DNA from 3 places in the Pseudoalteromonas sp. APC 3694 genome. Region 1 is predicted to be linked to each of the others. Evidence: predicted binding sites of a transcription regulator. Region 1 holds the regulator's gene; each other region holds the start of a gene.
What was found. Region 1 encodes sigma-54, which starts transcription at its own class of promoters, with help from an activator protein. Its sites were predicted from a motif close to GTTGGCACGNNNNTNGNNT; they were not measured.

Region 1 (6,962 bases):
TTTACCTTTTTTGAAAAGCCTATATTCACTTTATACAACGAGCAGCAAACATGGCGTATTAACGCCGATGAAGCCACCCTCTACGACGACCGTCAACTGGTGTTAGAGGGTAATGTAACCGCTCAAAACTTAGTAGATAACGCCATGATCGATACGATCACCGCCCAGACCATCAATGTTGATATAAAACTATTAACCATGCAATCACAGCAGCCTGTCGTTATTACAGGACCTAATTTAAAAATCACAGGTAAAGGCCTTGAGGCCGATTTAAAAACCGAGGTGATTAAACTTATTAACCATACGCGAACCCTATATTATGACCAATAACCTATTTAAAATTTTAATTGTTCCCTCACTATTAATTGCTTTTAACAGTAATGGCGCTGAACCTGCTGAAGCCCCCGCTGCTAATCAAATTTCAATTAGTGCAGATAAGCAAGAAGGTCAATTAAAAGAAAACGTAGGCATTTTTGAGAAAAATGTTGAAATTATTCATGGTAATCGCCGTATCACAGCTGACCGTTTAGAAGTGCATAAACGCGATGACCTAGGCGATAACAAACAGTTATTAATTGCCACAGGCAGCCCTGCATATTTTGAAGAAACACAAGCCGATGGCACCATAATGAGCGCCAGTGCGAATGAAGTGCGTTACGATGTGTCGCTGCGTTTTTTAACCTTAATCGGCGATGCAAGCATTGCTCAAGCAGGTCAAAAAATAACAGCTAAAAGTATCACTTACGATATCGGGCAGCAGTTAATTAGCGCAGAAAAAGACGAAAACTCAACAGACCGTGTACACACTATTTTAGTGCCTGTTGAAAATAAAAAAGAAGATGATAAAGGCCAACCATGAGCACATTAAAAGCAGAGCTATTAGCTAAAAGCTACAAAGGTCGTGAAGTTGTAAAAAACGTTGGCCTAGAGGTTGAAGCTGGCAGTATTGTGGGGTTACTTGGCCCTAATGGTGCAGGTAAAACCACCACTTTTTATATGATTGTAGGCCTTGTCCCTAGTGATAAAGGCAAAATATCAATTGATGATAAAGATATTACTTTATTACCGATGCACAGCCGAGCGCGTTTAGGGATTGGTTATCTACCGCAAGAGTCGTCTATTTTTAGAAAGCTGACTGTTTATCAAAACTTAATGGCTATCTTAGAAACACGTAAAGAATTAAATAAACAACAACGCGAAGATACCTTAAATAATTTACTTGATGAATTTAGCATTCAGCATATCCGCGACAGCCAAGGTATGGCCTTATCAGGTGGTGAACGTCGCCGCGTTGAAATTGCTCGCGCGTTAGCAGCAAACCCTAAATTTATCCTTTTAGACGAACCCTTTGCGGGGGTTGATCCTATCTCAGTATTAGATATTAAAAAGATTATAGAGCATCTTAAAAACCGTGGCATTGGCGTACTTATTACAGACCATAACGTGCGCGAAACACTTGATGTTTGTGAAAAAGCCTACATAGTTTCTCATGGGGAGTTAATTGCATCAGGCACTCCTGAATACGTATTAAACGATAAAACAGTACGCGATGTTTATTTGGGCGAGCAGTTCAAGCTCTAATATGTGTGTTATTACACTAAGCATCTGCTAAGATTAATTATACTTAGGTCTGTTGACCTTTCAAGGTTGAATTTTCAGCAGTTTGTTTGGTATTTAGGCAAGGCAGAGTCTATGTGGTGTGATATTCCCCATAAATAGGCGATAACGCAGCATCAATGCCAAACAGGCGCTGCCCTTCGGGTTCTGCCTAGGGACGATTTACTCTTTGTTGCCTACATGGATGTAGGTAAGGAGCGTGAGCAGGACGCGGAAGCTTTGCTCGGTTTTGACTTAGCCCACTAGGTTACAAACCTCGCGCCGCAATTAAACCGCCCCTAGTTTGAACAAATTTTAATCCGTAAAGGTCAACAGACCGTAATTTAAAAGGATTGTTAGAGATACATGAGGCAATCATTACAGCTGCGCATGGGCCAGCAACTTACAATGACTCCACAGTTGCAACAAGCAATTCGCTTATTGCAACTCAGTACATTGGATCTCCAGCAAGAAATTCAAGAAGCGCTCGATAGCAACCCCTTGCTTGAAGTTGAAGAACATGATTACAGCGAAGACACTGCAGGTAAAAACGAACAAAAAGCCGATAACGATGACTTAACGCTAAGTGCCTCAGCTGACGATAAACCTAGCGAGTATGAGCAAGATAGCGGCGAAGCAATGACCAAAGACACCATTAGCGATGATATGGCTATGGATGTTACTTGGGATGAATATATGAGCGCTGCGCCTGCCTCTTCATCGGGTCCAATGCCAGAAGATGAATCTATTTATCAAGGCTCTTCGACTGAAACGCTGCATGAGTATTTAATGTGGCAACTTCAACTGACGCCGTTTAGTCCTACCGATGAAGCGATAGCTATTGCAATTGTAGAAGCTGTGGACGACTCAGGGATTCTAACCCTTAGCTGTGAAGAAATATTAGAAAGCTTTAACCAAGAAAACGACGGCGAAGATGAAGTTGAACTTGACGAAATAGAAGCGGTACTAAAGCGTATTCAACTATTTGATCCAGTGGGAATAGCCGCGCGTAGTTTACAAGAGTGCTTGTGTATTCAGCTAAATCAATTTGATAAAGACACACCTTTTTTAAACGAAACAAAAATGATCTTAACCGATCATATTGATTTACTTGCTGCACGTGACTATCGCACGTTGATGAAAAAAACAAAGCTTAAAGAAGATGAGCTAAAAGAAATCATGACGTTGATTCATACGCTCAGCCCAAAACCGGCAGACACTATTGTTAGAGAAGAGTCTGAATACGTTATTCCTGATGTGTCGGTTAAAAAAGTTAAAGGTCGTTGGGTAGTTGAATTAAATCCAGATAGCATGCCTAAGATCAGAGTAAATAGCCAATATGCAGCTATGTCGCGTACGGTTAAATCAAGTGGTGATAGCCAGTTTATTCGCTCGCACTTACAAGAGGCTAAATGGTTTATAAAAAGCTTAGAAAGTAGAAATGACACGCTACTTAAAGTAACCAACTGTATTGTGCAGCAGCAACAGGCCTTTTTTGAACACGGCCCTGAGGCTATGAAGCCTATGGTGCTTAACGATGTGGCTGAAATGGTGGAAATGCATGAGTCGACTATATCGCGTGTTACTACGCAAAAATACATGCATACACCACGTGGCATTTTTGAGCTTAAATATTTCTTTTCAAGCCATGTAAGTACTGAAAATGGTGGCGAATGTTCATCAACAGCAATACGTGCATTAATTAAAAAATTAATCGCTGCAGAAAACTCAGCTAAACCATTGAGTGATAGTAAAATTGCAGATATATTGGCAGAGCAAGGAATTAAAGTAGCGAGGAGAACCATTGCAAAATATCGCGAATCTCTAGCTATTCCCCCGTCTAATCAACGTAAAAGTTTGATTTAAGGCGTACAACAAAGAGGAAAATGTTTATGCAACTGAATTTAACTGGTCGCCATGTAGATATTACCGACTCGCTTAGAGACTACGTAAATAGCAAATTTTCGAAGTTACAGAGGCACACTGATCACATAACGAATGTGCACGTTATTCTCGATGTAGAAAAACTAAACCAAAAAGCTGAAGCAACCGTTCATGTTAGTGGCGCTGAGATTTTTGCTTCTACTGAGCATCAAGATATGTATGCCGCTATAGACTCGCTCATTGACAAGCTAGATCGTCAAGTAATTAAACACAAAGAGAAACTTGCTCGACACTAACACTATGAAACTAAGCTCACTTATCTGTCAGGACTGCAGTAAAGCTGCGGTCCTTTTTAATAGTAAAAAAAGAATTTTAGAATTTATCAGTGAATTGGCTCACAATAAACTGCCCTATTTAACACAACAAGATATTCTTAATGCATTAACTGCAAGAGAAAAGCTTGGAAGCACAGGCATTGGTCGAGGCATTGCTATTCCACATGGTCGCATGAGCGGTGCTCAAGAGCCCCTAGCTTTGATTTTAGTGAGCGAAACAGCTATTAATTTTGATGCGATTGATAACCGGCCGGTTGACATTTTTGTCGCGTTAATTGTTCCCGATGGCGATAATCAGCAGCATTTGAAGACGCTAGCCACGATTGCTGATAAGCTCAATGATAAAGAATTTTGTAAACAGTTACGCGCCGCCAAATCGGATAGCGAACTGTATCAGGTTATCGTCAGTCAATCGTAGTAATAAAGAAAGGTGATAAATGGAATTAATAATTATAAGCGGTCGTTCAGGCTCAGGTAAATCTGTGGCGTTACGCGTTGTGGAAGACTTAGGTTATTATTGTGTAGACAATATTCCTCTTAATTTATTACCATCATTAGTGCGCAGCGTTTCCGACAGTTATAATAAAATTGCTGTGAGTGTTGATGTGCGTAATCTACCTAAAGAGCAACAGCAATTTAATGAAATACTCGAATATTTACCTGGTTTTACTAAACCAACGGTATTTTATTTAGACAGTGACGATCAAACATTAATAAAACGTTTTTCAGAAACGCGACGTCTCCACCCTTTATCTATTGATTCTTTGCCGCTTGATTTAGCCATAAAAAAAGAAAAACAACTACTTGATGTATTGATTAACCGTGCTGATTATATGATTGATACCACGGATTTAAGTGTGCATCTGCTTGCTGAATCTATTCGTGAAAAAATACTCGGAAAAAAAGATAAACAACTGATCATTACCTTTGAGTCATTTGGTTTTAAACACGGCATCCCTAAAGAAGCAGATTACGTATTCGATGCCCGTTTTTTACCAAACCCGCATTGGGAGCCTGAACTTAAGCCACTTACGGGGCTGGACCAACCAGTAAAAGACTACCTAGCAAGTCACAGTATAGTGCAAAAATTTACATGGCAAATTCAAACATTTGTGCAAACATGGCTGCCGCATTTAGAACGAAATAACCGCAGCTACTTAACCATTGCAATTGGCTGTACCGGTGGGCAACACCGCTCTGTTTATTTAGCGCAAACCATTGCTGAAAGCTTTGCAATGAGTCATCCTAATGTAAAAATTCGCCACCGAGAACAAGAATAAAATCAAAGCTTGCGAGAACATGTCATGCGCTTAGAAAATACATTTTTAATAAAAAACAAATTAGGATTACACGCTAGAGCGGCGACAGTATTAGCTCAGCTTTCTGTGCAATTTGATGCCACAATCACTTTATTTCAAGATGACAAACAAGCCGCTGGCGATAGCGTGCTGGCACTTATGTTACTCGAAAGCAGCCAAGGCAAAGAAGTTAAGGTGGTATGCGAAGGCCCCGACGCTGAGCCTGCACTTAGCGCAATAGGTGAGCTCATCGACCAACGATTTAATGAGCAAGAATAAAAAAGTTCATTATTAACTCATCATCCTAAGCTTAGGTTAATAGTGGTTGAGTTAGTTTGCTCACATAAAGTAAGATAAACTAAAATTGAATAGCATTTATACCCTTCCAGCATGTAATACAATTTAATTAAGGACGCCAATGCCTGAAGCTTTAGAACAAGATATTCCACTACAACAGCTAAAACAGGTGACTAAGTCACTAAATAGTGGTCAATTTGTTCAAGTTAGACGCATGCTGGCAAAAACGGCGCCTTGTGATACCGCACTTCTTTTAGAATCATCCCCGCATAAAATTCGCCGTATGCTCTGGCAGCTTGTTGATCCTGATGTACAAGGTGATGTGCTTGAAGAGCTTTCTGAAGATGTACGTTTGGGCATTATTGCGCAAATGGCACCCGAGCACATTGCTGCTGCAACCGAAGACATGGGCCATGATGACTTAGGGGAAGTACTACGTAGCCTACCTGACACTGTTTATAAAGACGTTGTTAGCGCTATGGATATTCAAGATAGAGAACGTGCAACGCAGGCTTTATCGTATCAAGAGCGCTCTGCTGGCGCATTGATGAATATAGATACCGTTACTATTCGCCCCGATGTGACTCTAGATGTGGTACTGCGTTATATTCGCTTACGCGGCGAATTACCTGAGGGTACAGATGACTTATATGTGGTTGATGAAAATAACTGCTTTTTAGGCGCCCTATCGCTGAGCACTTTATTAACTAATCCCCCTGAAAAAATTGTTCATGAGTTAATGGATGAAGACTGTGAGTCTATTCCTATTTCAATGGATGAGAGCGAAGTTGCACAATTGTTTGAGCGTCATAACTGGATATCGGCACCGGTTGTTGATGACAACGCACACTTGCTTGGGCGGATCACCATTGATGATATCGTTGATGTTATTCGTGAAGACGCTGAGCACAGTTTACTGGGTTTAGCGGGTTTAGATGATGAAGAAGATACCTTTGCACCTGTGTTGAAAAGCTCTAAAAAGCGCTCAATTTGGCTGGGTGTAAACTTACTAACTGCATTGCTGGCTGCAATTGTGGCAAGCTTTTTTGAAAACACCTTAGCTATATTACCAATTCTTGCTGTGCTCAATGGTATTGCCCCGTCAATGGGTGGGGTTGCAGGCAGCCAAACCTTAACTTTGGTTATTCGCGGTATCGCGGTGGGCCATATCAACCAAACTAACCAACGTTTTTTATTATTAAAAGAACTCGCTATCGGCGCGATTAACGGTATGGTTTGGTCTATCCTAATTGCCGGTGTCGTTGCGCTTTGGCAATGGGATTTCAAACTCGGTGGTGTTTTAGCGTTTGCTATGTTTATGAATTTAGTTGCAGCAGGTATTGCGGGTGCTAGTATCCCACTATTGCTTAAAAAAATGAAAATAGATCCAGCACTTGCTGGCAGTGTGGTACTAACCACGGTAACTGATATTGTTGGTATATTTGCCTTCTTAGGTACTGCGACTTGGTTATTGATTTAATCTTTTTATAAACGTTTTTAAACAAAAACACCGCATCAATACGCGGTGTTTTTGTTTAAGCCGATAGTTACT
Region 2 (6,962 bases), on a different contig from region 1:
GAAAATGATGAGTAAATAAGTTACTGATAGTTTTTTTCTGCTTTAATGACTTTGTATAAATAGCGTCTTGATTCTGCACGTGAGTGCTTAGTGGTGAGAATATTATAAAACTGGCTTGCAGTAAGCTGATTTATTTGTGAAAACGCCACACTTCTATTTTTATTAAATATGCGCAGTACATTACCCGCCCCGCCGTTATAAGACGAGATCATGGCAAAGTGCTTACTTTTGTCGGTACTAATTTTGTTTAAGTAGTTATTTTTTAAAATACTTAAATAGGCGCTGCCAATATCAATATTATATTTTGGATTAAACAATACAGCTTTGGTTGGTTGCCCAGGTACTTTTTTTATTTTTTGGTATACATCGCGCCCTGCGGTAGCCGGGATCACTTGCATTAATCCATAGGCATTGGATGAACTCACCGCATGTGGATTAAAGCTACTTTCGGTTTCAATAATGGCATAAATAAGTGCTGCTGATATTTGATATTTTTTTGCAGCCGCCAGCACATAGTCACTGTATTTTTGTTTTCTTAAATGGGCATTTTGCTCGACTAAATCAAAACTAACCGACGAAATAACGTGCCCATATTGACGTTGCTTTTTTAAGTTATTATTTACTAAATAACGCGCAAATCGATTAGCACGCCAGCTATATTTTATGGGTAACTTATCTTGATCGAGCACTTGTTGGTATAAAAACGGCTCGCCTTCTAAAATTGGCGCTTCGCTGGTAAAAATATCTGTTTTATCGGGATCGCTAGAGGTCAGTAAGGTCATAACAATGGCCTGCTGTAACAAGCTTATTGTATTTTTTAACGCGATGGTTTCTACTTTTACAGTGCCTTGCTCAAAATCAATAATGGCACGAGCTTGGTAATCATTACTGTATTTTACGTATTTTTTGGCACTAGGTTGCTGAGTGTTTTGTTTACCCCACTTGCGCCCAACAACGCTTTCTAATGCGGCTAAAAGCTGTTTTACGCTACCAACCTGTGCCTTAATAGAACGGTGTGTTTTTTGTGCTTGCTTGTGAATTGCAACCACGTCAGTAGGATCGTTTTTTACTTGCTTTACCAGTTTATTTAAATCAACAACGGGCGGTAAACCCGACAGTGATTTACAGCCACTTAAGCCAACTAGCAAAAGTATAAACGCATACTTTTTCACACAACGTCCTAATAAACTTAAAAAATCCTCATTTATTATAATACATGATAACCAAACCAGTCAGGTTTAATTGTTTGTGCTTGACCACTTGGGGTTAGTTTAATATTAAGCTGGCTATCGAGTAAATCTATAGCAAAGCAATCATCAACATCATGTAAATCATCTTTATGTAGATGGCTAAGCCCTGCGAGTAAATCATTTTTAGCGCGCTGTTTTGCTTCTTCACTACTGCTGGCAACATACAAAGCAAAGTCGTGTTGCTCTGCTAGTGAGTCGCTTCTGTAAGCACCTAAGTTAACAAAATAAAGCTGCTTATTTTGCTCTACATAACTATCAACTACCTCGACTTTATAACCATCAATGTGATTAACCGCCATGTAGCTATCCATGTGTACGCTATGTTTGTCGCCTACCCACTGACTTTTAAGCTTGCTATAAGTTTGCTCAATGTTTTGACCAACCACAAAACGTACGTCGTGCATTTCTATGTGGCAACCTTGAATACGCCCACCTAAATACACCATAAATAACTGCATGCTCACTTCCTTTTTTAAAATTACATTAAGCTATCTACGTCAATTTCATGCTTTTTAATCAGCTTATAAAAATCAGAACGATTACGCTTGGCAAGCTTGGCACCTTCGGCCACATTACCCCCTGCCATTTTCAGGGTATTGATAACGTAATCTCGCTCAAACTCTTTTTTAGCGTCGTTAAGCGAAAGTGGCTCAACGTTATTTTCATTGCTATTTAACGCGCTAAGCACTAAATGTTCAGATATAACGTCACTTGGTGTTAAGGCAACCACCTGCTCCACTACATTTTGTAATTGACGAATATTACCTGGCCAATCATACCTTACCAATGCATGCATGGCATCGTTTGCAAAACGTTTTTCTTTTTGCTCCATACGTTTTGCAATATTAGCGCTAAAAAAGTTAGCTAATAAGCTAATATCTTCACGGCGTTCTCGCAGCGGAGGTAGTTTGAGATTTACTACGTTTAAACGATAATATAAATCTTCTCTAAACTCTTGATTGTTAATAGCTTCAGGCAAGTTTTTATGGGTCGCTGAAACAATTCGCACATTAATGGGGATTTCTTCTTGAAAACCGACTGGGCGAATGGTTTTTTCTTGCAGCACGCGTAATAACTTAACTTGTAAATTTAGCGGCATATCACCAATTTCATCTAGAAATAAGGTTCCCCCTTGCGCTTGCTGAAACAGACCTTGGTGATCTTTTACCGCCCCTGTAAATGCGCCTTTTTTGTGACCAAATAGCTCTGATTCTAATAGCTCACTAGGCACGGCCCCACAGTTAATAGCCACAAATGGGCCATCACTAACATGGCTGTGCTGATGAATTGCCTGTGCAAGCAGCTCCTTACCCGTACCACTAGCACCAGAGATAAGTACATTTACCTGAGTAGGGCCTAGTAATTTAACTTGCTCTAGCAAATGCAGCATTGCGCCACTGCGAGTAACAATATTGCTTTGCGGAGTAATATCATCATTATTCACCCCATGTATTTCTATGGCTTTAGCTAAGCTATCGAATAGCTCATCTTTATCAACTGGCTTAGTAATAAAGGCAAAAATACCTTGCTTAGTCGCCTCTACCGCATCAGGAATTGAACCATGAGCCGTCATCATAATTACAGGTAGTGCTGGGTAGCGGCTTTGCAATTGTCGGTGCAGTGCCATTCCATCCATTTCATCCATTCTTAAATCGGTGATCACCGCATCAAATACTTGGCTTTTAAGTATTTGTAATGCATTCATGCCACTATCACAGGTTGTTACTTCATAACCTTTTGATTGAATTCGAATTGCCAGTAACTGCAGTAAGCTGGCATCGTCATCAACGAGTAACACTTTAGCGCTTGATGGAAGTGTGACTGACATAGCTACTGCTCCTTCGTTTCTTCACGTAATAAAAGTTGCTGTTCAATTGCAGCTAATGACGATAAGGTTTTTTGCATTTCAGCGTTTAATGCTTGTTGTTGTTTTTTTGCATTTATTTGCATTAATACCTGCTGCTTTTGCAGCCATAAATAGTGTTTTATATCGTCTGGCCAATAGTAAGCTTGATCTAGCTTAAGCAATTGACTCATAACAGTATCAGGGTCGCGACTAAGGTTGACGCATGCGGTATTAAAAAATGCCTTAAGTGCTTGCTCCCCTAAGTAAGTTTTATTGTCAGGCGTTAATTTAAAGCCACCACACTGATGGGCATGCCATGCAATAACTTGCGCTGCGGGCGGATACATAAGATCTAGTTTTGGCCGCGGCTTTGGATTGGGCTGGTTGCTTTTATTATCGGGCTGAGTTTGAGCTATTAGCTCAGGTTTAGCTGGTGTTTGAGTGTTTGTTAATTCACACCCAGATAAAAAAACGAGACTGCTGGTTAGCCATAAAATAGCCATTAAACGCGCAGACATATTATTTAACTCCTTTATTTTTATAGGGGATGACAATGTTAAATCGACAGCCTTGCGGCTCATTATGCTCAATAGTTAACTTACCCTGTAACTGTTCAACCGACTCTTTTACTATGGTAAGGCCTAAACCACTGCCTTGAAGACTAATCTCTTTACTGTGTTTACCTTGATAAAAAGCGCCAAAAACATATTCTTTTTCATGCTCTTTAATACCACAGCCCTCATCAGCGACCTGTATAATTAGGCCGTTATTTTCTAGACTCAAGCTAATAGTAACGACTTGGTTTGGCTGAGAAAACTTTAAGCCATTGGAAATTAACTGAATTAAAATCATTTCAATTAATTCTCTCGGTAAATTAAGTGCAACTGTCGGTAAGCTATTGTGCCAAATAAGCGACTGCTCTCGTGCATTTAACCTATGTTCAAAATGATTACTTACCTTTTTTATTAGCTGGTTAAATTCCACTTCACTAACATTATCTTTACTAGTTCGAATCGCGTTATAACTTAACAAGCTGTCTATCATAGTGCGTAATCTCACCATAGATTGACTGATTAACCCAAGCACTGCTTTTTGCTCATTATTGATGGGGCCAACGATTTCATCGGCTAGTAATTCAGTGCCCTCAACCATAGAGGCCAAAGGGGTTTTTAATTCGTGAGTAACGTGGCGTAAAAATGTATCTTTTTGTTGTTCTAACATATGCAGCTGCGCTTGCACCCACTGCAACTTGTTACCTAACTCTATGAGTTCAGCTGATCCCTGCACTGATATTTTTTGCTGCCAATCTCCTTGGCCTAATTTATCAATAACGGAGGTTAAACCTTTTAAACGGCCACTTATCCGCCATAAAAACCCACCGCCAACAAGTAAGGTTAAAGGCGTAAGTGCCACTAACCAGTTTATAAAGGAGGCTTGTAAATTTGTCAGTTTAATTTGGTTTTGAGTGATTTTGGCTTCATTGGTTTCGCGCAACCACATTGTTAGATCTGCCAGTATTTCACTAATTGGCACAAACAACTCTGCTTGCTCACGAGCTTCAACCACCAGTTTGGTATGCGCTGCTTTTAGCGTATCTGTTAACCGTTGCCATTGTTGAGTACTTTGTTGGCTGCTAGAAAGCTGTTTAAGCTCATTTATATTGTCCAGCGATGACTGCCATTTATCCACGATAAGTTTATCGAGTGAATCGCTTTTTAAAACCCAGTTTTGCCTTGTTGCCCTTTCTAAACTATTGAGCTCTTGTTTAAGTGCATTAAACGACTTGGTTACTTGGTAGTTATTACTGACAATTTGCTGTGTGACCGCTAATTGTTTATTCAATACATTTAAAAATACAATAACCACAATAGACAAAGGCAAGAGTGACAACAGCATGCTCATTACAAACTGGCCAATCAAATTAGGACGCCAGTTTACCAATGCTTTATATTTTTCAGCCATGATTGCAGGCATACACTAATCCTTTACTACTTTTAAGCGCTCTATTATTAAGCGCTCAACTTATACACTCGCTGAACCAAATACATTTTTGAGAGCAAAATCGTTGCAATGTCGCACAATTGCGACAAGTTAAACACTTGATTTAAAAATAGTAAAAAATTCTAACTAAGAAAATGTTGCATAAAACACACAACCGTCGGTAAATATTACTCATTAAAAAACACTCGAAAATTTAAACCATTGATTTTTAATAAAAATTAAAACTGGCACCATAATTGTAACACGCTTATAAATATTAATTTTTAAAGGCCAAGGAATGACTAAAGGTTATTTAAAATCTACTGCCTTAATAGCGTTATGTTTAACGAGTAGCCATTTATTTGCGCTTGATGTTAACACAGCATTTTACAGCCTAGATAAAGACAGCAACGGTACATTAAGCGAAGCAGAGGCCGGCGAAGATGCATTACTGCATGAGAATTTTGCACAAATAGACAAGAATGAAGACGGACAACTATCGTTCGATGAATTTAAACAGTTTGTAAAATAAAGGAGTATATTTATGAAACAATTAATTGGTGCTTTTTCGCTACTATTTTTAGCTATTAGCGCGACGGCATTGGCATCGTCGTTAAATGTACGTTTTATGCATTTAGATAAAAATATGGACGGCCAAATATCGCTCACTGAGGCCAAACAAGATAAGCAGCTACTTAAGCAATTTACTGATTTAGACAAAGACAATAACGAGATGATTTCTAAAAAAGAGTTCGAAAACTTTAAACCTTAAGTTTAGATTCAAGTTAAGTTTTATATTATAGAGTTAAAAGCATTTGCCATAATCCCAGAGGGAGTGTGTAAACGGATTTAATGTTGGGAGTTAAATTATGGCAAGTGCTTTCTTTCAATACTGCAGCAATTAAAATACACCTTGGAACGCCAACTATGAGAATACTGCTTCCCTTTATTGGTGCTTTACTTTTTATCAGCCAAAGTGCATTCGCACTTGATGTAAAGCAACGCTTTGACCACTTGGACAAAAATAATGATGGATATTTAACCCACAGCGAGCTTGCTGCTCAGCCTCAGCTATTAAACTCATTTTCAGATTGGGATGAAAATCAAGACAACAGAATTTCTTTAACTGAGTTTAAAAACTATCTAACCACCAATTTGTACTGAGTATTTAGATGAAACCTATCCGCCATATTATTTTACTAACGCTTACTGTTGTTAGCTGCATGAGCTTTGCGACAAATAGCTATATTGCCTCAGAATTTGAAAAACTTGACCGTAATCAAGATGGCTTTTTAACTCGTTCTGAAGCTGCCAGTGATCCAGCTTTATGGTCACGTTTTGGCAGTTACGACCGTGATAAAGACGCACAATTGTCATTAAGTGAATATAGTTTGTACGCCAGTAAATAAATAGCTCCCTCAAATAAAGCCTAGTTAATTAGGCTTTATTTGAGAAGATTAAACAAATTCTTTCCTGTTAACACGCAACCTATCCTACCCTGAATTTGCTTGCTCTAGCTAAAAGCTGGGCTTATTCGACTATTAATAAATTATGCTATTGGTATTCTAAATTTGAGTTTGCTACTGTGATAGTACAAATAATAACAACATACCTCTTATGCGACTCAATAAATTAATTAAACCGGTATTACTAGCAAGCCTCTGCGCCTTATCTAGTATGGCAATTGCACAAACGAAAGTAATATATAATGCCAATGGCTACTCACCTTTATACAAAGGAAAAATGCGTCATGGCGAAGTAAATACGTTTACGGCCTTGGTCATAAAAGATGGCAAAGTAGTTAAGACAGGTCCAGACAACTTAAAAAATAGCTTTCCTGGTGCAACCCTAATTGACGCGAAAGGCAAAACTCTACTTCCAGGACT
Region 3 (6,962 bases), on a different contig from region 1:
TTGTAACCCACTGTACTGGCATTCGCTAAGTTATTTGATATAACCGATATATCAGTTTGTTGAGCGTCAAGCCCTGTTTTACTTATCCATAATGCTGGATTCATAATAATATCCTCACGTTATAGTTAAACGATGCGCATCAGCTGTTCTTGACGTTCGTCAATCTCTTCAGCTGTTTTCATCAGTTTTACTTGTAATTCAAATTGGCGTTGGTGACTGATCATATCGACCATTTCATGCACAGGATTTACATTCGATTTTTCTAATGTGCCACCTAATACTTGTACATTGGCTGATGTTTCAACTATTTGGCCTGGTTTAGCTCTAAATAAGCCATCGTTACCCTTTTCGAGTGTAGCGTTGTTTGCATCAACTACTTTTAGGCGATCAACTTCTTCTAAAAAGTTAGCCGGTGCACCTTGAGGGCGAACTTGAATAGTGCCATCTTTGCTAAATTCAATTTTTTCAATCGGTACAGGTAATATGACTGGCCCACCTTCGCCAATAACTTGACGACCGTCGCTAGTAGTCAACATACCTTCAGCAGTTATATTTAACGAACCCACTTTTGTATAGGCTTCATTACCAGAGGCATCCTGAACACTCAGCCATGCGTTATCACTCATAGCAATATCAAGGCTGCGACCTGTTTCAACAACACCGCCCGATGCCATGTTTGATCCTGGGCGCTCCTGCATAGCAAAAACACGAGTCGGCAAACCTTCACCGAAAGCCTGCATTGATCGTGCTTGCGCAAAATCAGATTTAAACCCAGTGGTATTCGCATTTGCCAAATTATTGGCTTTAAGAGCAAGCCCTTGCATGCTTTGTTTAGCGCCAGATGCGGCTATGTAGACCATTTTATCCATAACATCGACTCATTAAGAAATCTATATATGGGTAAATGCAATATAAGTGCCAAATTAAATTAAAGCATGAATAAGATTTTAAGAGAGGAATAAAAAAGGCTGCACGTAGCAGCCTAAATAAATCAAAATATGATTATCTGATCTGAAGGATGTTCTGTTGAATAGTTGAGTTAACCTCAAGCGCACGAGAGTTTGCTTGGAAGTTACGCTGCGCACTAATCAAATCAACCAGCTCATTGGTTAAGTTTACGTTAGACTGCTCAAGAGCTGACGAATTAATGTTGCCTAGTGTGCCTGAACCTGGCTCACCCGCAATTGGTTCCCCCGAGGTCAAACTTTTTTTCCATGAAGTGTCACCTACTTGCTGTAGACCTTGCGAGTTTGAAAAGCGTACCATGGCAACTTGTCCCAAAAATGTTGAATCGCCGTTACTATAAGACGCCACTACTTTGCCGTCGGTGCCAATATCAATACCCGCTAAACGTCCTACTGTCGCACCATCTTGTTCAAGTGCTTTTACTTCAAAGCGACTTGCATATTGTGTTGGTACTTTATTGGCGGTTCCAGCCTGATCTCGCCAATTTATATCTATGTTAGCAGGAAAACTAGCTCCATTTGTTAACATATCAGATAACCCTGGTGTCCCTCCTCCACCGGCTACAATAGATAACGGATTAAATGTGTTACCTACATTAGGTGTTGTTGTGCCATTTACAGTTGTGGTCGAGGGTAAACCGCTCGAATCAAATTTAAACGTACTAATAGGCTCAAACGGAAGAGCTGCTGTTCCATCCTGTTCAACGCCATCACTACCAAAAGATTTGCCATCAAGCGTAGCATGTACATCCCATTGGTTTTCATCACCAGGGACTGATGGATCGTTCTTCACAAAGAAAAACTGAAGCACGTGAGGTTCACCCAAAGAATCATAAACAGTTGTTGATGTTGATGAATTGTATGTTGCGCTTTCAGTAGGATTAAAAGGAAGCGTTGGCGCATCTGCACGGGAGTCTAAATTAAATGAACTGTACACACTAGAGGTAGCACGTGGAGACCCGGACGAGTCTGGTATTTGTAGTGCTGAAGAGGTACTTAAGCTTACGGATGTTGTATCACCAGTTGCTTCGTCAACGGGGAACCCTTGTAAAAAATTACCCTTTGCATCAACAACAAAATTGTCTTTGTTTAATTTAAATGCCCCGGAGCGTGTGTAAGTAAAATCTTGAGCGCCTAAATCTTGACTCATGGCAAAATAACCCTCACCCGTAATCGCTAAATCAAGTGAGTTATTAGTAAACTGCAACGAGCCTTGGTGAAACTGCTGGGCAACCATAGTGGTTTGTACACCATCACCATTTTTCGTTTTACCGGCGCTAAATACTGATGATGCGTATACATCAGCAAATTCAGCGCGAGACTCTTTAAAGCCCGTGGTATTTACGTTGGCAATATTATTGGCGGTAACATCTAAATCTTTTTGTGCGGCAGCAAGGCCTGTTAATGCAATATTGAAGCTCATAATTAACCTCTAACCTAAAAAATATTTAGCCTATTGGCTAAAAAATACATAAAATCTATTACGCGATTTCTGCGACATCAGTCAGCCTAACCGCACCTTCTTTGGTATTAATAATAATGCCGCTTGAGCCATTAATATTAACACTCTCAATATTTTTGAATGTAGCTAATGGGAGGCTTGAAAATTCCCCATTTGTACTACCTTCGGCCGCTACATTGTATTCACCAGGAGGTAGACGCTCACCGTCTTCATTGGTACCATCCCATGCAAAGCGGATAGCTCCTGCAGGCTGAGTGCCTAAATCTATAGTTTTAACCAATTGCCCTGATGCATCTTCAATGCGAATCATTAAACTATCGACTGGCTTTTCAGCTACAACAGAACCTCTTGATTCACCCGACTCATTAAGCTCCAGTGTATCCGACTCCAACAAAGCTTGTTTGCCAACCAGTGTTGATGCTTGCAATGCTGAATTTGATGTCATCGACGCAGCTAAAGACTCAAAGTTAGAGTTTAAATTTGAGATCCCTTCAGCCATGGTAAAGTTTGTCATTTGTGCAATCATCTGATCGTTATCAGCTGGTTTGCTGGGATCTTGATATGACAACTGCTGTGTTAACAACGAAAAGAAATCTTCTTGGGTTAACGCATCACTCTCATCTTTTTTTGGCACTTGCTTATCTTGCCAACGTAAAGAGTCCATGTAGGATGAAGAAGTACTAATATCGTTACTCATGAGCTACCCTCAGTTACCGCTGACCTAACAGCAGTGTTTTACTTAACATTTGCTTAGCTGCATCAGCAACTTGAACATTTGTCTGATAAGAGCGAGAAGCAGAAATCATATTTGCCATCTCCTCAACAACATTCACGTTGGGTTTGTAAATATATCCATTTTCATCCGCACTCGGGTGATTTGGGTTATATTCGATTTGTAGTGGTTTATTACTTTCAACCACTCCTAACACTTTTACACCAACGGCAGAGCCCTGTGGGTTGCTTGCTGACGCTGACGCTTTTGTTAGCTCCGCAGCAAATACAGGTTGTCGCGCTCGGTACGTCTCATTTTGTGAAGAGCTAATTGTATTGGCATTAGAGATATTACTTGCCGTGGTATTTAATCGCACGTTTTGCGCGCTCATACCCGAACCTGCAATATCAAACACATTATATAAACTCATAATTAGGCTCCTTGACTACCGAGGGCTTTTTTCAGGCCTTTAAATTTACCATTAAGAAACTGGACACTGGCCTGATACTCCATAGCATTCTGTGTATACAAGTTCCGTTCCACTTGTATATCAACAGAGTTGCCATCACCTGTATCTGTTTGATTTGGCGTACGAAATAGTTCATTACTAGCTACACTACGGGTACCACCGGCAATGTGTTTTTCATTGGTTCTTACCATGGTATTGCCGCTTAGTTGGTTGGACTTTGCCGTTTTTAATGCTGAGGCAAAGTCGATATCTTTTGCTTTATAGCCGGGCGTATCAGCATTTGCGATATTAGTAGCGAGCATTTCTGCTCTTTGCGAACGGATCAACATCGCATGCGGATGCACGCCTAATGCTTTATCAAAACTGATAGCCATAACTACCTCCAAAAAATTGACTCAGTACCGATAAAGCAATAAATGAGCCAGCAGTGAAAATAGTGATGATAAAAACAAAAAACGACGCAATAGGCGTCGTTTAGAGGAGGGATAATATATTAATGAAGGTCATTTCTTTTGATAAATGATACCAGGGTTACAACGCACCATATCAAAGTCAGTACTTAAACCAGACATAGACTCCGACGCACCTAAAAATAAATACCCCTTAGGGTTAAGTGCTTGAGAGAATTGTGCAATTATTTTGGCTTTCACCTCAGGTGAAAAGTAAATTAAAACATTACGGCAAAATATAATATCGAACTTACCCATTAAAGCGTACGAATCGAGCAAATTTAAATGCCTAAAGCTCACTTGCTTTTTCAATGAATCAACCACTTTTGCCATACCATTGCCGCTGTCTTTAAAAAACTTTTTACGACGTTCAGCAGAGAGTCCGCGAGCCAATGCCAATGCATCATATTCAGCATGTTTACACATATCAAGCATGGTATTTGATATATCTGTACCAATTATTTGTGCACCCATTTTTAAAACACCAGGGCTGCTGGATTGAAACTCAGCAACCGACATCGCTATTGAGTAGGGTTCTTGTCCTGATGAGCTCGCCGCAGACCATATTTTTAATGGCCTATTTAACGTTTTAAACTCAGGGAATAATCTGGTTTTAAGTAACTCAAACGGATACTGATCTCTAAACCACAATGTCTCATTGGTTGTCATGGCATCAACAACGGCTGCGCGCAACTGGCGCTCATGCACACCGAGAGTTTTACTTACCAATTCAGACAACGATTCAACATTAAATCGAGACATTAATGGTGCCAAACGGCTCTTTACCAAATACTGCTTATTTTCACCTAAAACAATACCGCACTGTTGTTCTAAAAATAAGCGAAATTGATCGTATTCGTTTTGCTGCAAATCTTTATTAGTCAAATCAATAACACCTATGTTTATTAATCACGATGAACCCATTTATTAACGGCTGTTGCAAGCTCGTCTGGGTTAAATTTTGCAATAAAATCATCTGCTCCTACTTTTTCAATCATCGCTTGATTGAAAACACCACTCAATGATGTGTGTAAAATCACATGTAGTGGCGCAAGTTTAGGATTAGCTTTGATTTCTGCAGTCAGCGTGTAACCATCCATTTCTGGCATTTCTACATCAGAAATGAGTAGCCCTACTCGCTCTGTAATATCATTTACGCAATCGAGCTCTGCAATTTCTTTTAATCTTATTAAAGCTTCTTTACCATTTTTAGCCAACTCAATTGTTACACCTAATGGTTCCAATGCTCGTTTTACTTGATTTCGCGCAACAGCCGAATCATCAGCAATAAATACTATTCTCTCGCCTAAATCTTTTTGTATATTACCTTGCGAGGCAACATCATCGCTCACGGTAGTATTAACTGGGCAGATTTCGTTTAAGATTTTTTCTACGTCGAGTATCTCAACGAGCTCATTTTCAATTTCAGTGACGGCTGTTAAATAAGAATAACGACCCGCTCCTGACGGCGGTGGCATTATTTTTTCCCAGTTCATGTTAACTATACGCTCAACACCACCTACTAAGAATCCTTGCACTGTACGGTTATACTCAGCAATTATTATAAAGCCATCTTCGATGCTTTTTATTGGGCGCCCGCCTACGGCCATAGATAAATCAATCACCGAAATAGTTTGTCCACGAATATGTGCTACGCCACGGATATAAGTGTTAGATTTCGGCATGCTAGTCAATGGAGGGCATTGAAGAACTTCTCTTACCTTGAACACATTAATACCAAAGCGCTGACGCCCATTAAGCTTAAATAACAATAATTCCAAGCGGTTTTGCCCAACCAACTGTGTACGTTGGTTTACTGAGTCTAAAATGCCGGCCATTTAAATCTCCTAAGAAAACAAATATAAGGAACGATAATTGCTTTCAATTAATAAAGCGTCATAACACAACGGGGGCGTCTAAATTCTGACACAAAATATTTATACCCTGTTTGCAACCATAAGCATAGTCGAAACATTATGAGTTTATTCAAAAAAACCAGAAGATACAGTGTTTTTTATTTTCTTGCTAGCCTCTGCTTCGCTTTGCCACTAAAGGCACAAGTATTTAGTAAAGAGTTATTGCAAGAAATAGCTGTATCTTATGTTGCTCAAAAAGCAGTGACTACAAATGATAACAAAATACAGTTCAGTGCATTACCGTTAGATAGCCGCATACCTGATCGCCATTGTAACTCAGAACTAGCGCTAGCAACCCCAAGTGAGCCCCCATTTAATCGTCAGGTCACCATTCAGATAAAATGCAACGATAATGAGAACTGGGCACAATACGTGCACGTTAGAATCACTGAATCAGCACCGGTTGTAGTTGCAACTACTAACTTAGCACGAGGTGAAGTGATTACTCCATCCCATTTAAGTATTGATATGCGCCCTGTGCACTTTATACGTGTTCAGTATCTTGATGACCCTGCACTACTTATTGGTAGCCGCAGCAAACGTAATATTCGTGAAGGTATGCCAGTACTACTTAATCAAATTTGTATGGTATGCAAAGGCGACTCTGTCAACATTTTTGCCAACATTAAAGGGTTAAGAGTAAAAACCACGGGTGTTGCATTAGAGGATGGCACCTTGGGTGAACAAGTACGAGTAGAAAACAAAAAGACAGGTAAAGTTTTAAATGCGCGTGTAGATGGTGTAGAGTCAGTTCAGGTAAATATTTAATATAAATTTATGCTAAAGTATCTTTAATAAATGCCGATATGAAGGCATCAGTTGGGTAATAAATGGGCTTTTATTATGGTCGGTCAAGTAAATAAATCAAATCAACAACCGAGTGTTTTAACAAACACTCAACAGCAAAAAGTTGATTTAAAAAGAGATAATGCAAATACACAGGCTGCACAAACGCCTTCACCTAAAGCTGCAAGCGATTCGGTGAGCTT

Region 2: QMA00_RS03730 (EF-hand domain-containing protein) is a predicted target of sigma-54. The motif match lies at 5,321-5,339, and genes of this name have one in related genera.
Region 3: flgB (flagellar basal body rod protein FlgB) is a predicted target of sigma-54. The motif match lies at 4,016-4,034, and genes of this name have one in related genera.

The regions. Positions count from the first base shown of each region.
Region 1 covers NZ_JASDDE010000056.1:11,460-18,421, reverse strand. The annotation lists gene lptC (LPS export ABC transporter periplasmic protein LptC) at 1-330, shown strand, start outside; gene lptA (lipopolysaccharide transport periplasmic protein LptA) at 320-859, shown strand; gene lptB (LPS export ABC transporter ATP-binding protein) at 856-1,581, shown strand; gene QMA00_RS15535 (RNA polymerase factor sigma-54) at 1,963-3,462, shown strand; gene hpf (ribosome hibernation promoting factor) at 3,489-3,776, shown strand; gene ptsN (PTS IIA-like nitrogen regulatory protein PtsN) at 3,781-4,233, shown strand; gene rapZ (RNase adapter RapZ) at 4,253-5,095, shown strand; gene QMA00_RS15515 (HPr family phosphocarrier protein) at 5,120-5,392, shown strand; gene mgtE (magnesium transporter) at 5,532-6,890, shown strand.
Region 2 covers NZ_JASDDE010000006.1:36,845-43,806, forward strand. The annotation lists gene QMA00_RS03700 (hypothetical protein) at 1-15, shown strand, start outside; gene QMA00_RS03705 (murein transglycosylase domain-containing protein) at 21-1,172, opposite strand; gene QMA00_RS03710 (DUF1543 domain-containing protein) at 1,208-1,708, opposite strand; gene QMA00_RS03715 (sigma 54-interacting transcriptional regulator) at 1,729-3,078, opposite strand; gene QMA00_RS03720 (hypothetical protein) at 3,081-3,614, opposite strand; gene QMA00_RS03725 (HAMP domain-containing sensor histidine kinase) at 3,616-5,070, opposite strand; gene QMA00_RS03730 (EF-hand domain-containing protein) at 5,375-5,608, shown strand; gene QMA00_RS03735 (hypothetical protein) at 5,621-5,848, shown strand; gene QMA00_RS03740 (EF-hand domain-containing protein) at 6,004-6,240, shown strand; gene QMA00_RS03745 (calcium-binding protein) at 6,249-6,485, shown strand; gene QMA00_RS03750 (amidohydrolase) at 6,694-6,962, shown strand, end outside.
Region 3 covers NZ_JASDDE010000001.1:89,650-96,611, forward strand. The annotation lists gene flgG (flagellar basal-body rod protein FlgG) at 1-104, opposite strand, end outside; gene QMA00_RS00460 (flagellar basal body rod protein FlgF) at 126-869, opposite strand; gene flgE (flagellar hook protein FlgE) at 1,003-2,388, opposite strand; gene QMA00_RS00470 (flagellar hook assembly protein FlgD) at 2,447-3,124, opposite strand; gene flgC (flagellar basal body rod protein FlgC) at 3,138-3,569, opposite strand; gene flgB (flagellar basal body rod protein FlgB) at 3,572-3,982, opposite strand; gene QMA00_RS00485 (protein-glutamate O-methyltransferase CheR) at 4,112-4,942, opposite strand; gene QMA00_RS00490 (chemotaxis protein CheV) at 4,963-5,895, opposite strand; gene flgA (flagellar basal body P-ring formation chaperone FlgA) at 6,034-6,741, shown strand; gene flgM (flagellar biosynthesis anti-sigma factor FlgM) at 6,817-6,962, shown strand, end outside.